2 regions of the Streptomyces sp. NPDC054047 genome follow, and region 1 is predicted to be linked to the other one. Evidence: riboswitches for the same ligand, from Rfam matches in the RefSeq annotation. Region 1 holds a riboswitch; the other holds the start of a gene.
The links. Region 1 has a riboswitch for glycine ahead of gcvP (aminomethyl-transferring glycine dehydrogenase). Riboswitches for the same ligand answer to the same signal wherever they lie in the genome.
Positions count from the first base shown of each region.

Region 2: another riboswitch for glycine. It lies ahead of gcvT (glycine cleavage system aminomethyltransferase GcvT); the one in region 1 lies ahead of gcvP (aminomethyl-transferring glycine dehydrogenase).

Region 1 covers NZ_JBVJKV010000013.1:7,869-15,857, reverse strand. The annotation lists gene ACZ6ZP_RS35655 (glutamate-cysteine ligase family protein) at 1-131, opposite strand, end outside; gene ACZ6ZP_RS35650 (hypothetical protein) at 617-1,201, shown strand; gene ACZ6ZP_RS35645 (DUF5999 family protein) at 1,507-1,713, shown strand; gene gcvP (aminomethyl-transferring glycine dehydrogenase) at 1,802-4,687, opposite strand; glycine riboswitch at 4,895-4,992, opposite strand; gene ACZ6ZP_RS35635 (PRC-barrel domain-containing protein) at 5,136-5,516, shown strand; gene ACZ6ZP_RS35630 (DNA polymerase IV) at 5,526-6,914, opposite strand; gene ACZ6ZP_RS35625 (MerR family transcriptional regulator) at 7,009-7,644, opposite strand; gene ACZ6ZP_RS35620 (bifunctional nuclease family protein) at 7,832-7,989, opposite strand, start outside.
Region 2 covers NZ_JBVJKV010000010.1:48,145-56,133, reverse strand. The annotation lists gene ACZ6ZP_RS30895 (enhanced serine sensitivity protein SseB C-terminal domain-containing protein) at 257-1,030, opposite strand; gene ACZ6ZP_RS30890 (enhanced serine sensitivity protein SseB) at 1,154-1,957, opposite strand; gene ACZ6ZP_RS30885 (AAA family ATPase) at 2,019-2,705, opposite strand; glycine riboswitch at 2,847-2,952, shown strand; glycine riboswitch at 2,953-3,064, shown strand; gene gcvT (glycine cleavage system aminomethyltransferase GcvT) at 3,100-4,224, shown strand; gene gcvH (glycine cleavage system protein GcvH) at 4,314-4,691, shown strand; gene glyA (serine hydroxymethyltransferase) at 4,722-5,984, shown strand; gene ACZ6ZP_RS30865 (L-serine ammonia-lyase) at 6,167-7,552, shown strand.

The sequences.
Region 1 (7,989 bases):
AGGTTCTGGGGGCGGTCGAACCGCTCCTCGTCCAACAGTCTCCGCAGCCCCGCGAGACACTCCCTGAGCTTGCTCCGGTACCGGTGCCGCTCGGCCAGGTCAAACGTTCCTGCTACGACCTTCTCCCCCATCGAAGCGTCCCCTCCTCGGATGGGCAGCCAATGATCCGGCCGCGATGTCTCGGGGGATGATGCCCTGCAATGTGATCGATAACGCCCCGCACATGCCTCCGGCCCAGTAGGCTCGATGCCGTGCCCACGCGGCACATTCACCGGGCATGGGGTACGCCGGGGATTCCTCGCCCCGAACCCCTGGTGAAAAACGCCGACGAGAATCGGCCGTCCGCTCCCGCGAAGGGAGCCGAGGTCAAACGCCTGGGCTCATCCGAGATCGGGATAAAGCCCGCAAAATGGCGACCGAATAACGCCTTGCAGGCAATATCGGGTGCGGTTAGACGAAACACTGCCTGAACACGTGTCGTATAAACTCCGCGAACGAGGCAGAGAGTTGGCGCTCGCGGTCCCCTGCCCCCGCCCCCTCTGACTTCGGAGCAGACAGCGACGTCCGCACCTGTCCTCGTTCCACCGTGCCTGTCGAATGAGAGAGGCGACCCATCATGCCGCTGCAAGTCCCCCCGGCTCCCGCGCCCGCCCTGCGCAGCGTCCTCGCGGCACTCGGTTCACCCACCGCCGTACGCGAAGCCCGCACCCCGTCCCTGCGTGCCGCGCAGGGACCGACGAGCCCCGAACTCCCGTTGCCCGTCCACGTCCTCGACCGGATCGCCCCGTCGGGCACATCGCCCACCCGGCTCGCCGGGTGGCGCTTCCTGATCCGCTCCGGCGAGCGAGCCGTCGCCGCCGCGGACACGATGCTGACCCCTGACGGATGGGCCTTCTCCCACTTCTTCGAGGGCCCCTACATCGCCTCCACCGAACGCGCCCTGCGCCATGCCGAGGCGATGCCGATGCCCTACCAACCCCGTCTGCTGTCCGTACCCGAGCTCTACATGCTGACCCTCTGGCTGCACGGCGACTGCACGGCGGACGGCGCGGACGGCGATCTCGCGCCCTCCGACATCCTCGTGCCCCTGGCGCCCGCGCCTCCCGGCATCGCGGCGCACCGCCCGCACCGCGCCGCGGAGCTCCTCAAGGTCCTCACCCACCGTCTGACCCCGGCACCGCTGCTCGGCTCGCCCGCCTGACCTCGCCGTACGTCCCCGTGCCCCGCCGCCGACCTCGGCCGCGGGGCTCGGCGCGTGATGTGCCCATACGGACTAGCCCAGTATGACCACCCCGAACCACCCGAAGAGACAGTGCAGTTGGGCTGAACCGTCCGGGCGGGTGATACGTCATTAAGCAGTAAGGAGCGCTGCCGCTAAATCCCTGCGGATTGACGTCCGTAGGGCAACACTGGGATCGGACCGACTAAACGGGGGGCGGCATGAACACCGCATCGAGCCGCAAGGCAGACGTCACAGCCATCACACCGCAGCGAAAGAACCCTTCCATGTGCCAGCACCAACCACCGTGCCCGACAGCCGACTCCGCCGACCGGGAAGCCGCACTGCTCACGGCGAGCCACCCGGAGCAGGGCTGGAGCCTGCTGTGCAACGGCGTCCTGCTCTTCGAGGACACCGGTGAGCTGCTGCCGGACGGCCAGATCATCGCCCCGCATCGACCGCTGGGCACGGACAAGATCATGACCGCCGCCTGACGCGGCGCCATCACGGCACGGACAACAAAGGGGCCGACCCGGAGCAACAACCTCCGGACCGGCCCCCACGCATGTTCTGGACGCGCTGTCAGTCCTCGTACGCATCCAGCGGCGGGCAGGAGCAGACCAGATTCCGGTCGCCGTACGCCTGGTCGATGCGGCGCACCGGCGGCCAGTACTTGTCAGCGGCTACGACGCCGGCCGGGAAGACGGCCTCCTCGCGGCTGTAGGCGTGCTCCCACTCACCGCCGAGCGCGGCGGCGGTGTGCGGCGCGTTGCGCAGCGGGTTGTCGTCCGCCGTCCACTCGGCGCCGACCTTCTCGATCTCCGCGCGGATGTTGATCATCGCCTCGCAGAACCGGTCGATCTCGACCAGGTCCTCGCTCTCGGTGGGCTCGATCATCAGCGTCCCCGCGACCGGGAAGGACATGGTCGGCGCGTGGAAGCCGTAGTCGATGAGCCGCTTGGCGATGTCGTCGACGCTGACACCGGTCGCCTTGCTCAGCGGGCGCAGATCGATGATGCACTCGTGCGCGACGAGCCCGCCGGGGCCGGTGTAGAGCACCGGGTAGTGCGGCTCGAGGCGCTTGGCGATGTAGTTGGCGGAGAGCACGGCGACCTGCGTGGCGCGCTTGAGGCCCTCGCCGCCCATGAGGCGTACGTACGCCCAGGAGATCGGCAGGATTCCCGCGGAACCCCACGGCGCGGCGGAGATCGGCCCGACGCCCGTCTCGGGGCCCGCGGCGGGCTGCAGCGGGTGGTTGGGCAGGAACGGCGCGAGGTGCTCGCGCACACCGACCGGGCCGACGCCGGGGCCGCCGCCGCCGTGCGGGATGCAGAAGGTCTTGTGCAGGTTCAGGTGCGAGACGTCGCCGCCGAACTTGCCGGGCTGGGCGAGGCCGACCAGGGCGTTGAGGTTCGCGCCGTCGACGTAGACCTGGCCGCCCGCCTCGTGCACGGAGGCGCAGATGTCGGCGACGTGCTCCTCGAACACCCCGTGCGTGGACGGGTAGGTGATCATGAGCACGGACAGCTCGTCGCGGTGCTTCTCGATCTTGGCGCGCAGGTCCTCGACGTCGATCTCGCCGTCGTCGCTGGTCTTCACGACGACGACCTTCATGCCGGCCATCACGGCGCTCGCGGCGTTGGTGCCGTGCGCGGAGGACGGGATCAGGCAGACGGTGCGCTGCTCGTCGCCGTTGGCACGGTGGTAGCCGCGCACCGCGAGCAGTCCGGCGAGCTCGCCCTGCGAACCGGCGTTGGGCTGCAGCGAGACCTTGTCGTACCCGGTGACCTCGGCGAGGCGCTCCTCCAGCTCACGGATGAGCGTCAGATAGCCCTGCGCCTGCTGGGCGGGGGCGAAGGGGTGCAGCTGGCCGAACTCGGGCCAGGTGACCGGCTCCATCTCCGTGGTCGCGTTGAGCTTCATGGTGCAGGAGCCCAGCGGGATCATGCCGCGGTCGAGCGCGTAGTCGCGGTCGGACAGCTTGCGCAGGTAGCGCAGCATCGCGGTCTCGGAGCGGTACTGGTGGAAGACGGGGTGCGTCAGGTAGTCGTCGGAGCGCAGCAGAGCGCCGGGGAGCGAGTCCGCGGTCTGCGCGTCGAGCGCCTCGACGTCGGCCTCGACGCCGAACGCCGTCCAGATCGCGGTCAGTTGCTTGCGCGTGGTGGTCTCGTCGCAGGCCAGGGAGACGTGGTCGGCGTCGATCTGGTGGATGTTGACACCGCCCTCGCGGGCCGCGGCCACGAGCGCCTCGGCCCGGCCGGGCACCCGAACGGTCAGGGTGTCGAAGTACGCGCCGTGCACGACCTCGACACCGCCCGCGGTGAGCCCCGCGGCGAGCACGGTCGCGTAGCGGTGGGTACGCCGCGCGATGGACTTGAGGCCCTCGGGCCCGTGGTAGACCGCGTACATCCCGGCCATCACGGCGAGCAGCACCTGCGCCGTACAGATGTTGCTGGTGGCCTTCTCGCGGCGGATGTGCTGCTCACGGGTCTGCAGCGCCAGGCGGTAGGCCTTGTTCCCGTCCGCGTCCACGGACACACCGACGAGCCGCCCCGGCAGGCTGCGCGCGAACTTCTCGCGCACCGCCATGTAACCGGCGTGCGGGCCGCCGAAGCCCATCGGCACACCGAAGCGCTGCGTGGTGCCGACGGCGATGTCGGCGCCGAGCTCGCCGGGCGAGGTGAGCAGCGTCAGGGCCAGCAGGTCGGCGGCGACGGAGACGATGGCACCGATCTCGTGCGCCTGCTCGATGAGCGGCTTGATGTCGCGCACGGCACCGGAGGCGCCCGGGTACTGGATCAGTACGCCGACGACACCGCGCTCGGCGACCTCGGCCGGGATGCCCTCGCTCAGATCGGCGACGACGACCTCGACACCGGTCGGCTCCGCGCGGGTCTGGATGACGGCGACGGTCTGCGGCAGGGCGTCGGCGTCGACCAGGAAGACACCGTCCTTGACCTTGCCCATGCGCCGCGAGAGCGCCATGGCCTCGGCGGCGGCGGTGCCCTCGTCGAGCAGCGAGGCACCGGAGGTGGGCAGCCCGGTCAGCTCGGCGACGACGGTCTGGAAGTTCAGCAGCGCCTCGAGGCGCCCCTGGGAGATCTCGGGCTGGTACGGCGTGTAAGCGGTGTACCACGCGGGGTTCTCCATCACGTTCCGCAGGATCACCGGCGGAGTGAAGGTCCCGTAGTAACCGAGCCCGATCATGGAGTCGAGGACCTGGTTGCGGTCCGCGAGAGAGCGCAGCTCGGCCAGGACCTCGGCCTCGGTGCGCGCCCCGGGCAGGTTCAGCGCCTCGGCGTTCTTGATCACATCCGGCACGGCGGCGGCGGTCAGCTCGTCCAGCGAGCCGTATCCGACCTGCGCGAGCATCTTGGCCCGTGCTTCCACATCGGGACCGATGTGCCGCTGCTCGAAGGGAATGCCCTGCTCGAGCTGCGAGAGCGGGATACGAGGGGTGGCGGTCATGCGGAGGCCTCCTGGTCTGACGCGGGTCTGACGCGACCTGCGAGGGGCACCACGGCGCGGGTACCCGGACGGCCTCCCCCTCTGTCATCTCAACCTGAGAGCTTCACCGGTCCGTGCCTCGCGAGAGACGCCGTACCGGCTTTCACCGTCGGTGAGGAAGGGTTTCGAACGTGCCCGCCCGACGCCCGCCCTACTTTCCAGAGTGACCTCGTCCGTGCGGTACAGGGGCCTGAGAGATTCCGGGGAGGAGTTGCTCCTTCGGCGCCTCCGGTGTGTCCACCGGAGAGCTCTCCCGCACGGGGTCAGCAGCCAAGCGCCAGCCTACCAGCGAGGAGATGGAGGATCCCTCGAGTGGCCGCCTGCCCCGAAGTGCTCTTTCGTAGTGAATACGAACGAACAAGGATGAGTTACGCCCCACTTCGACAAGCCTCGACCAGTTGGAGGGCCCGTGCAGACCGATATCGATCCACGCACCTTGATCGGCCGCAAGGCGTTCGACCGCAACGGGGCGAAGATCGGCACGATCGACGAGGTCTATCTCGACGACGCCACCGGGGCCCCGGAGTGGGCGGCCATACGCACGGGCCTCTTCAGCCGGGACGCCTTCGTCCCCCTGGAGCCCAGCGAGGTCACCAGCGAGGGCACCCTGCGCATCCCCTTCGACCGCTCCCTGGTCAAGGACGCCCCGGACTTCGGCGTGGGCCGCCACCTCTCCCCCGAGCAGGAACTACAGCTCTACCACCACTACGGCCTGGACATCACGCCCCCGCAGTCGGCGCCACCGCCGGACCAGGACTTCGGAAAGATCGCGGGCCAGGAGAGCACCTGACCCCACGGCTCAGCCCTCCTCCCCCGGCGGAGTCACCAGCGGCAACGGCTCCGCGGGGACGAGCTCGGCATCGTCCACCCGGAAGGTCCTCACCCGCCCCGGCGCAGACCCCGGTGTCTCGAACCGCACCGTCACCCGCCCGAGCCCGCTCCCCTGCACCCACCCGTGCCCGAAGCGCGCATGCCGCACATCGTGCCCCGCGCTCCACCGGCGCAGGACGAGCGGCACCTCCTCGGCCGGCTCCTCCACCGTCTCGGCAGCCACCCCCTCCGGCGCGGCCTCGCCCTCCCTCTGCTCAGGGCCCTCTGCCAGCGCCAGCGCCTGGGCCTGGGCCTGCGCGAAGAGATCCTCCTGCGTGTAGTCGGCGAGCCCCGTGACGCCCACGCCGAGCAGCCGCACGCCTCCGGTGGTGTCCACGGACTCCAGGAGCCGCGCGGCGGCCTCCCGCACCACCCCGGGGTCGTCCGTCGGCCCCCGCAGCGTCTCGGAACGCGTCAGCGTCGAGAAGTCGAACCGCCGCACCTTCAGGACGATGGTCCGCCCCGAGTGCCCCGCCGCCCGCAGCCGCTCCACACACCGGTCGGCGAGCCGCGCCACCTCGCCCCTGACCCGCACCCGGTCATGGATGTCCACGTCGTACGTGTCCTCGACGCTGACCGACTTGGACTCCCGCTCGGCCACCACGGGCCGCTCGTCGCGCGCGAGCGCCATCGCGTACAGCGCGCTCCCGTGCGACTTGCCCAGGAGACGGACGAGCTCGTCCTCGCCCGCCTCGGCGATCTCCCCCACCGTCGTGATCCCGCCGCGCCGCAGATGGTCCCCGGTGGCCGGCCCCACACCGGGCAGGATGCGCACCGACAGCGGCCCGAGCAGGTCCCGCTCGGTCCCCGGCACTATCAGCCGCAGGCCGTCCGGCTTGGCCTCCTCCGAGGCGATCTTCGCCAGCATCTTGGACGCGGCGAGCCCGACCGACCCCGCGAGCCCGGTCACCGCCTTGATGTCGGCACGCAACCGCTCGCCCACGGCCAGCGCCGACGCCTGGTCGTCGGCCACCCCGCCCGCCTCCAGGTCGACGAATGCCTCATCCAGGCTGAGCGGCTCCACCAGCGGCGACAGCTCACGCAGCAGCGCCATCACCTGGTCGCTGATGTCGCGGTAGAGCGCGAAGCGCGGAACCAGATAGGCGGCATTGGGCACCAGACGCCGCGCCTGCCCCATGGGCATCGCCGAGTGCACACCGAACTTCCGCGCCTCGTACGAGGCCGTGGCCACCACGCCCCGCGGTCCGAGCCCGCCCACCACCACGGCTTTCCCGCGCAGACTCGGCTTCGCGGCCTGCTCGGCGGACGCGTAGAAGGCATCCATGTCCAGATGCAGAATCGTGGGCGCGGTTCTCACACCACTGATGCTGCCCTACGCCACTGACAACGCCCCGAGAACGCCACCCCGCACCCAACCGGGCCGCGACCGGTCCGCGACGCGCGCGGCGGCCTCAGACGGCCCTGTTGCGCCGCCGCGCGAGCTCGTCGGCGGGGTTCGGCCGCACCAGCGTCTCCCCGGTCTCGATCCGCTCGCCGTGCAGCTGCGAGAGCGCCGCCTCCACGTCCCGCCACACGACACCCACGGCGATCCCGAAGACCCCCTGGCCGCCCTGGAGCAGATCGTGGACCTCGTCGGGCGACGTGCACTCGTAGACCGTCGCGCCGTCGCTCATGAGCGTCATCCGCTCCAGGTCCTGGAAGCCGCGGTCGCGCAGATGCTGGACCGTGGTCCTGATGTTCTGCAGGGACACACCGGTGTCGAGGAACCGCTTCACGATCTTCAGGACGACGACGTCCCGGAAGCTGTAGAGCCGCTGGGTGCCCGACCCGCCCGCGGACCGCACACTGGGCTCGACCAGACCCGTACGGGCCCAGTAGTCGAGCTGTCGGTAGGTGATGCCGGCGGCCGCGCACGCGGTCGGCCCCCGGTAACCGATCTGTTCCTGTTCGGACTGTCCGGACGTGGCGTCCCCGCTCCCCTGAACGCTCCCCTGAACCACCATCGGCCTCTTCGGAGAGTGACCGGCCGCGCTGCTGTGAAGCGGATACGGCCCGCCCATCGCCGTACCGTCGCCGCTGCTTCCCACGCCGACCTCCGTCCTTGACCTGCCTTCTCGACGGTAGGCAGTCACCAGGGGCTCGTCAACGATCGCCACACTCGGCACGCCGAGTGATAATCACCCTAAGAGTGGTTTGCCGTACCGCACCGCCGGGAAAAGCTAGCCGAATGGTCCGCCGGACCCCTTCGGAAGCGACGGACCACCGGCTGACGGACTACTGGCTGTTCGTACCGAAGTCCTCGGGCGAGATCTGATCGAGGAACTCGCGGAACTTCTCCACCTCGTCCTCCTGCTCGTCCGGAATGGCGATGCCCGCGTCGTCGAGGACACCGTCACTGCCGTAGATCGGCGTTCCGGTGCGCAGGGCGAGCG
Region 2 (7,989 bases), on a different contig from region 1:
GCGGGAGTCTTCATCGCGGTTGCGATCTGTTACCAGCCTTGACGGGGAAAGGATGCGCAACCGTGATGCTGATCGAGGTGTTCCGTTATCCGGACGCAGGTGAACGAGGGGCGAACACGGGGCAGTTGCATCGCAATGGGCCACGGGTGCCCATTGGGCCCCTCCGCCATCAGAACGGACATTGTGGCGGTCAGGGCAGGTATACGAGCCGCGGTGGCCGGTTCACGGCCCTTTCGGTAAGGGTCGCAGCACTGTTTCAGTACTGCGCGGGGTAGCCGTACCCGCCCGCGGGCGCCGGGGCCGGCTGGGCCTCGCGGTCGTAGAACGGCCGGGCATTGGCGCGCAGCCACATGGCCACCGGGTCGTACGCGTCGGACATCGCGACGGTCGACACGGGCAGGCCGTCGGGGACGGCGGCGATCGACTGCTGCATCATCGTGCGCACCCCGTCGACCGACGAGGGCGCCGTGTCGTACACATCGAGGCCGATGGCCAGATACGGCGCACCGAGCGCGGGCTGCACCCAGGCGCGGCGCAGCGAGCGGACCGCGGGGGTGCGGTGCGCGTTCTGCGTGAGCAGGGCGTAGAACTGGGGGATCTCGATGGCCGGCTCGGTGAGCCGCAGCGGGCCCGCGGGCAGCAGGTCGAGGCCCGACGCGATGCGCCGCAGGTCGAGCCAGGGGATGCCGACGCCGCCGCCGGGGGCGTGCGGGTTGAGCCAGAGGCCGTAGTGGTCGGGGTAGAGCGTGCGGGAGATGTCGAGCCCGCTGACCACTTCGTACGAGCGGTTCCAGCCACTGGCGGAGAGCTCCTGGGCGGAGGTCACGCACGGCGCGTACCCGAGGCCCTCGACCTCCATGTTCCCGTACTGGGCGTCGGGGGACCCCGCCTGGCCGTGCCAGAGCAGCATCCACACCTGGTCGGCGGCGAGCGCCCGCAGGAGCGCCTCGTAGGCGTCGTAGCGCCCCGGCGTCACCTGGCGCAGCATGTGCTCGACCTGCCCGGCCGCAGCCGTGCCCGACGCACTCACCCTTAACCGCCCCTTCGCGATGACCCGCTGACCCGGTGTCCCCGGCTCATGAAACCAGCTTAAGCGGCGATCCTGACACCGACTTGACGTACGGCACCCTCACACACGTACCCGCACATGTCCTTACGCGTGTCCGTGCTCGTGCCCGGGGCTCTGCCCGAAGAAGGGCCGGACCCGCTCGCGCATCCAGTCGCCGACCGGGTCCTGGGCCACGTCGAGCAGCACCAGGTTCACCGGCCAGGCCACCGGTGCCAGACCAAGGGCCCTGCCCACGGCCTCCATCGGCAGCTCGCGCGCGTTGCCCTCCCAGGAGCTCAGTTCGACGCCGACGAACAGCGCGGGCGCCTCGCCCTCGACGCTCGCCAGGCAGCGGCGGGCGCTCAGGACGACCCCGGTGGCCTCGAACTCACGGGCGGCGGCGGACAGGAAGTCCACCGGGTCCTCCTGCCAGTCCGGTTCGAAGAGGCGTACGCGGCCGCCGGTCGCGGGCCCGTCCAGCGGCGTGCGTCCCGACCGGCAGAGCTCGGCGACGGCCGGCGGCGGAAGCGGGACCCCGATCGTGCCGTCCGGGTTGACCGCGATGCCCATCTGCGGGGGAAGCCCGCGCGCGAACTCCACGGCGGGCGCCACGGTGCAGCCCATCCGGCCCCCGGTGACGTGCTGGAACTGCTGCTCGGAGCTGAAGACGGGGACGTAGGCCTGGCCGTCGATCTCCAGCGTGGGCAGGTCCAGGGTGCCGCTGTCCGGCGCCCCGCCGTTCGGCAGCGGGACCCAGACGTGGCTGCGGCCGAGCACCTCCACGATGCGGGCGCCCGCGGACGCCCGGGGCGCCCCCGGCGTGCCGAGAGAGGCCGCGAGCACCTCTTCGAGTTCGTTGCCCGGCCATCCTCCGTAGGGATGGGCGTGCGCCTGCGCCGGAATGTCCATCTGTCTTAACCCCTGCTCGGTCCCGCTCTGCCTGCGGCACGACCCTAACGTGAGCGGCGGCTCAGTCCCCGAAGCCGATCCCCCGCAGCACCCCGGCCGCCGTCCGGTCGAGCAGCACCGCCGAGCCGCAGCCGCGCGGCAGATCGCCCCTCTCGGCGGCGCCGACGAGCCGGCCGACCGTCCTGCGGTGGCGCGCGAAGGCGTACCGCGACACGCCGCGCCCGCGCGCGAGCTGGCCCTCTATGGCGGTGTCCGGCTCCACGTCGAGCAGCAGCAGATGCAGGGTCGTGCCGCGCCGCGCGGCCTCGCGGGCCAGCCAGCGGCGCACCCAGGCCTGGGTGCCGCAGTCGTGCACCACGACGCCCTCGCCGGAGCGCAGGGCCCTGCGCAGGCCCGCGTAGTGCGCGATGCGGACCAGGGGGCGGTACACCGCGTACGGCAGCAGGCTCGGCATGCGCCGGGCCCAGCGGTCGCGGGTGTCCTGCGAGTCGATGCGCGGGCCCGCGACGGCTCTGCGCATCAGCGTGGACTTGCCGCTGCCCGGCAGCCCGGAGACGACGATCAGATCGCCCTCGCCGAACGTGAGCCGGTGCGGGCTGTGGCCGGTCCGCTGCCGCAGGTCGCGGACGACGGCCGCCGGCAGGGGGCCGCAGCTCTCCCTGGTGGGGGCGGCTGCCTGTTTGGGCAGGGCCACCCCCGTGTTGGTCGCGTAGACGCTCGTCCTGCGCACCGTGATCGGCCTCCCCATAGCGGTCACGTACCTGCTTACCGCAGCTTCCCCGGCAAGTGTAAAGAGAAGGTAATGCGGCACAAGGGCATTACCCGACTGGCACTGCCCTGTGACGCGGGCGCGTGCAATGATGTGCGCGCAAACTCCATACAGGCCGTTTGAATCCGCGCGGGAGAGTTCCCGGACACCGTCGAAAGACGCTCCGGGGCGCCGAAGGAGCAAGTCCCTCCCTTGAATCTCTCAGGCCCCGTACCGCGCGGGCGAGGCACATCTGAAAAGCGGGCCGCGGTCGCGGCTCCACCCAAGGTGCAAGTCATGACCCCCTGTACGGACGGGTCGTGGTGAACCTCTCAGGTTCCGATGACAGATGGGGAGGATCGACCTCGCCCGTCATGCCCTGGGAGTTCCACTGATGAGTACCGTCCCCCGTCTGACCGCCCTCGATGCCGTGCATCGTGCGCTCGGCGCGACGATGACCGACTTCGCGGGCTGGGACATGCCGCTGCGCTACGGCAGCGAGCGCGACGAGCACATCGCCGTCCGCACCAAGGCCGGTCTCTTCGACCTCTCCCACATGGGCGAGATCACGGTCACAGGACCGCAGGCCGCGGACTTCCTGAACTTCTCGCTGGTCGGCAACATCGGCTCCGTCGGTGTCGGCCGCGCCCGCTACACGATGATCTGTGCCGAGGACGGCGGCATCCTGGACGACCTGATCGTCTACCGGCTCGGCGAGACCGAGTACATGGTGGTCGCCAACGCGTCGAACGCGCAGGTCGTCCTGGACGCGCTCACCGCCCGCGCCGACGGCTTCGACGCGCGGGTCCGTGACGACCGCGACGCGTACGCGCTGCTCGCCGTCCAGGGTCCCGAGTCCCCCGGCATCCTGAAGTCACTCACGGACGCGGACCTGGACGGCCTGAAGTACTACGCGGGCCTGCCGGGCACGGTCGCGGGCGTGCCCGCGCTCATCGCCCGGACGGGTTACACCGGCGAGGACGGCTTCGAGCTGTTCGTGGCGCCCGGCGACGCCGAGAAGCTGTGGGGCGCGCTGATGGAGGCGGGCGAGCCCGTCGGCCTGGTCCCGGCCGGCCTCTCCTGCCGCGACACGCTCCGCCTGGAGGCGGGCATGCCGCTGTACGGGCACGAGCTGACCGCCGAGCTGACGCCCTTCGACGCGGGTCTGGGCCGGGTCGTGAAGTTCGAGAAGACCTCGCAGGCCGACACCTTCGTGGGGCGCGCGGCGCTCGCGGCCGCCGCCGAGCGCGCCGAGACCGCTCCCCCGCGCAAGCTGGTGGGCCTGATCGCCGAGGGCCGCCGCATCCCGCGCGCGGGCTTCTCCGTGGTCGCCGACGGAAAGGTCATCGGCGAGGTCACCTCCGGGGCGCCGTCCCCGACACTGGGCAAGCCGATCGCCATCGCGTACGTGGACGCCGCGCACGCGGCTCCCGGCACCGAGGGCGTCGGTGTGGACATCCGCGGCACGCACGAGCCCTACGAGGTCGTGGCTCTGCCGTTCTACAAGCGCCAGAAGTGACACTTCCGTCTCTTTGGTAACCCGGAAGTGACCCCCCGCACATCATTCCCGTTCCGCAGCACCCACCCGCGTACAGGAGAATTCAGGTCATGAGCAACCCCCAGCAGCTGCGTTACAGCAAGGAGCACGAGTGGCTCTCGGCCACCGAGGACGGTGTGGCGACGGTCGGTATCACGGAGCACGCCGCCAACGCGCTCGGTGACGTCGTCTACGCCGACCTCCCCGAGGCCGGCGCCGCGGTGACCGCGGGCGAGACGTGCGGCGAGCTCGAGTCGACCAAGTCGGTCAGCGACCTGTACTCGCCGGTGACCGGTGAGGTCGTCGAGTCGAACCAGGACGTCGTGGACGACCCCTCGCTCGTCAACTCCGCCCCGTTCGAGGGTGGTTGGCTCTTCAAGGTACGCGTCACGGAGGAGCCGAAGGACCTGCTCTCCGCGGACGAGTACACCGAGTTCTCCGGCAGCTGAAGCCCCCCGAAGACCCCTAGGGACCACCTGATGTCGCTTCTCAACACCCCTCTCCACGAGCTGGACCCGGAAGTCGCCGCCGCCGTCGACGCCGAGCTCCACCGCCAGCAGTCCACCCTCGAAATGATCGCGTCGGAGAACTTCGCTCCGGTCGCCGTCATGGAGGCCCAGGGCACGGTCCTCACCAACAAGTACGCCGAGGGCTACCCCGGCCGCCGCTACTACGGCGGCTGCGAGCACGTCGACGTCACCGAGCAGATCGCGATCGACCGGATCAAGGACCTGTTCGGCGCCGAGTACGCCAACGTCCAGCCGCACTCCGGCGCCTCCGCCAACCAGGCCGCCCTCTTCGCGATCGCCCAGCCCGGCGACACGATCCTCGGCCTGGACCTGGCGCACGGCGGCCACCTCACGCACGGCATGCGCCTGAACTTCTCCGGCAAGCAGTTCAACGTGGTCGCGTACCACGTCGACGAGGCCGGTCTGGTGGACATGGCCGAGGTCGAGCGTCTGGCCAAGGAGAACAGCCCGAAGGTGATCATCGCGGGCTGGTCCGCCTACCCGCGCCAGCTGGACTTCGCGGAGTTCCGCCGGATCGCCGACGAGGTCGGCGCGTACCTGTGGGTCGACATGGCGCACTTCGCCGGTCTCGTCGCCGCGGGCCTGCACCCCAACCCGGTGCCGTTCGCGGACGTGGTCACCTCCACCACGCACAAGACGCTCGGCGGCCCGCGCGGCGGCGTCATCCTGGCCCGCAGCAAGGAGTTCGCGAAGAAGCTGAACTCCGCGGTCTTCCCCGGCTTCCAGGGCGGCCCCCTGGAGCACGTGATCGCGGCCAAGGCCGTCTCCTTCAAGGTCGCTGCCTCCGAGGAGTTCAAGGAGCGCCAGCAGCGCACCCTGGACGGCGCCCGCATCCTGGCCGAGCGCCTGGTGCAAGGCGACGCGAAGGCCGTCGGCGTCGACGTCCTGTCCGGCGGCACGGACGTGCACCTGGTCCTGGTGGACCTGCGCAACTCCGAGCTGGACGGCCAGCAGGCCGAGGACCGCCTCCACGAGGTCGGCATCACGGTCAACCGCAACGCGGTCCCGAACGACCCGCGCCCCCCGATGGTCACCTCGGGCCTGCGGATCGGTACGCCCGCGCTCGCGACCCGCGGCTTCCAGGAGGAGGACTTCCGTGAGGTCGCGGACGTCATCGCCGAGGCGCTGAAGCCGGGCGAGGTCGACACGGAGTCGCTCAAGGCCCGCGTCTCGGCCTTGGCAGCCAAGCACCCGCTGTACCCCAACCTGTAGCAGTTTCGTACGCTTTCCTTCGTACGATTCTTCGGGGCACCGCGCACACTGGACAGTGAAGACAGTGAGTGCGGTGCCCCGGCTCATGCCCCGCGTTCGCAGTTCTCCGCACAGTTCGTTCCGTAGTTCTCCGCACCACCCCGGCAGACAACGGCGTCTACCAACCATCATTGGAGTCTCTCGTGGCCCTCTCGGTCTTCGACCTGTTCTCGATCGGCATCGGCCCGTCCAGCTCCCACACGGTCGGTCCCATGCGCGCCGCCCGCATCTTCGCGAGCCGCCTCAAGAACGAGGGCCTGATGGCCCACACCACCGCCATACGGGCCGAGCTCTACGGCTCCCTCGGCGCCACCGGCCACGGCCACGGCACCCCGAAGGCGGTCCTGCTCGGCCTGGAGGGCGAGTCCCCGCGCGAGGTCGACGTCGAGTCCGCCGACGACCGCGTCGAGCGGATCAAGAGCACCGGGCGCCTCAACCTCCTCGGCATGCACGAGATCGACTTCGACTTCGACGAGGACCTGGTCCTGCACCGCCGCAAGGCCCTGCCGTACCACGCCAACGGCATGACGATCTTCGCGTACGACCACGAGGGCGCCCTCGTCCTGGAGAAGACGTACTACTCCGTGGGCGGCGGCTTCGTGGTCGACGACGACGCGGTGGCCGGCGAGAACCCGATCGTGCCGGACGACACGGTCCTCAAGCACCCCTTCCGCACCGGCGACGAGCTCCTGCGCCTGGCCTCCGAGACCGGCCTGTCGATCTCCGCGCTGATGCTGGAGAACGAGAAGGCCTGGCGCACCGAGGCGGAGATCCGCTCGGGGCTGCTCGACATCTGGGGCGTCATGCAGTCCTGCGTCTCGCGCGGCATGTCCCGCGAGGGCATCCTGCCCGGCGGCCTCAAGGTCCGCCGCCGCGCGGCCAACTCCGCGCGCCAGCTGCGCGCCGAGGGCGACCCGCAGGCCCGTGCCATGGAGTGGATCACGCTCTACGCGATGGCGGTGAACGAGGAGAACGCCGCGGGCGGCCGCGTCGTGACCGCCCCGACCAACGGCGCCGCGGGCATCATCCCGGCGGTCCTGCACTACTACATGAACTTCGTGGCCAACGGTTCCTCCCAGGAGGAGCGGGAGGACGGCGTGGTCCGCTTCCTGCTCGCGGCGGGCGCGATCGGCATGCTCTTCAAGGAGAACGCCTCGATCTCCGGCGCCGAGGTCGGCTGCCAGGGCGAGGTCGGCTCCGCCTGCTCGATGGCGGCGGGCGCCTTCGCCGAGGTGCTCGGCGGCAGCCCCGAGCAGGTCGAGAACGCCGCGGAGATCGGCATGGAGCACAACCTCGGCCTGACCTGCGACCCGGTCGGCGGCCTCGTCCAGATCCCGTGCATCGAGCGCAACGGCATGGCGGCGGTGAAGGCCGTCACCGCGGCGAAGATGGCGATGCGCGGCGACGGCAGCCACAAGGTGTCCCTCGACAAGGTCATCAAGACCATGAAGGAGACCGGCGCCGACATGAGCGTGAAGTACAAGGAGACGGCGCGGGGCGGCCTCGCGGTGAACATCATCGAGTGCTGAGCCTCCGACAGGGCTCTCCCAGCAGGTGGCGTCGGAGCGGACCTGTTTCAGGTCGCTGAGGCAGGCGTCCGCTGCCTGAGTCGTCGTGGCGTGCCGTGCGGCGGGACCCGGTGGCCGGTCCGTCGGCGCCGCCGCGAGGGCGGCGAGCTTGGCGCCGTCACCGCGGTCCGCGTCGCTCAGCGCCTCGGACAGGCCCTCCCCCGCGTCCTCCGGCGTGTACATCGCGGTGGTGACGACGTCGAGCACCGTAGGCGGCGTAGTCGCCGACAGCCCGGCGGAACCCCACGGCCTGCCGAGATAGGTGAGCTTCGCGCAGGCCGCCGCCGCACCGCCCCGGCGGACCTGCCGGCGCGCGGTGTCGATCTCGACGTCGGCGACACGGTGCACGGGCGTACGACTCCGGCCCGGCGGCACAGGCTGCGCACCCTGGCGACCAG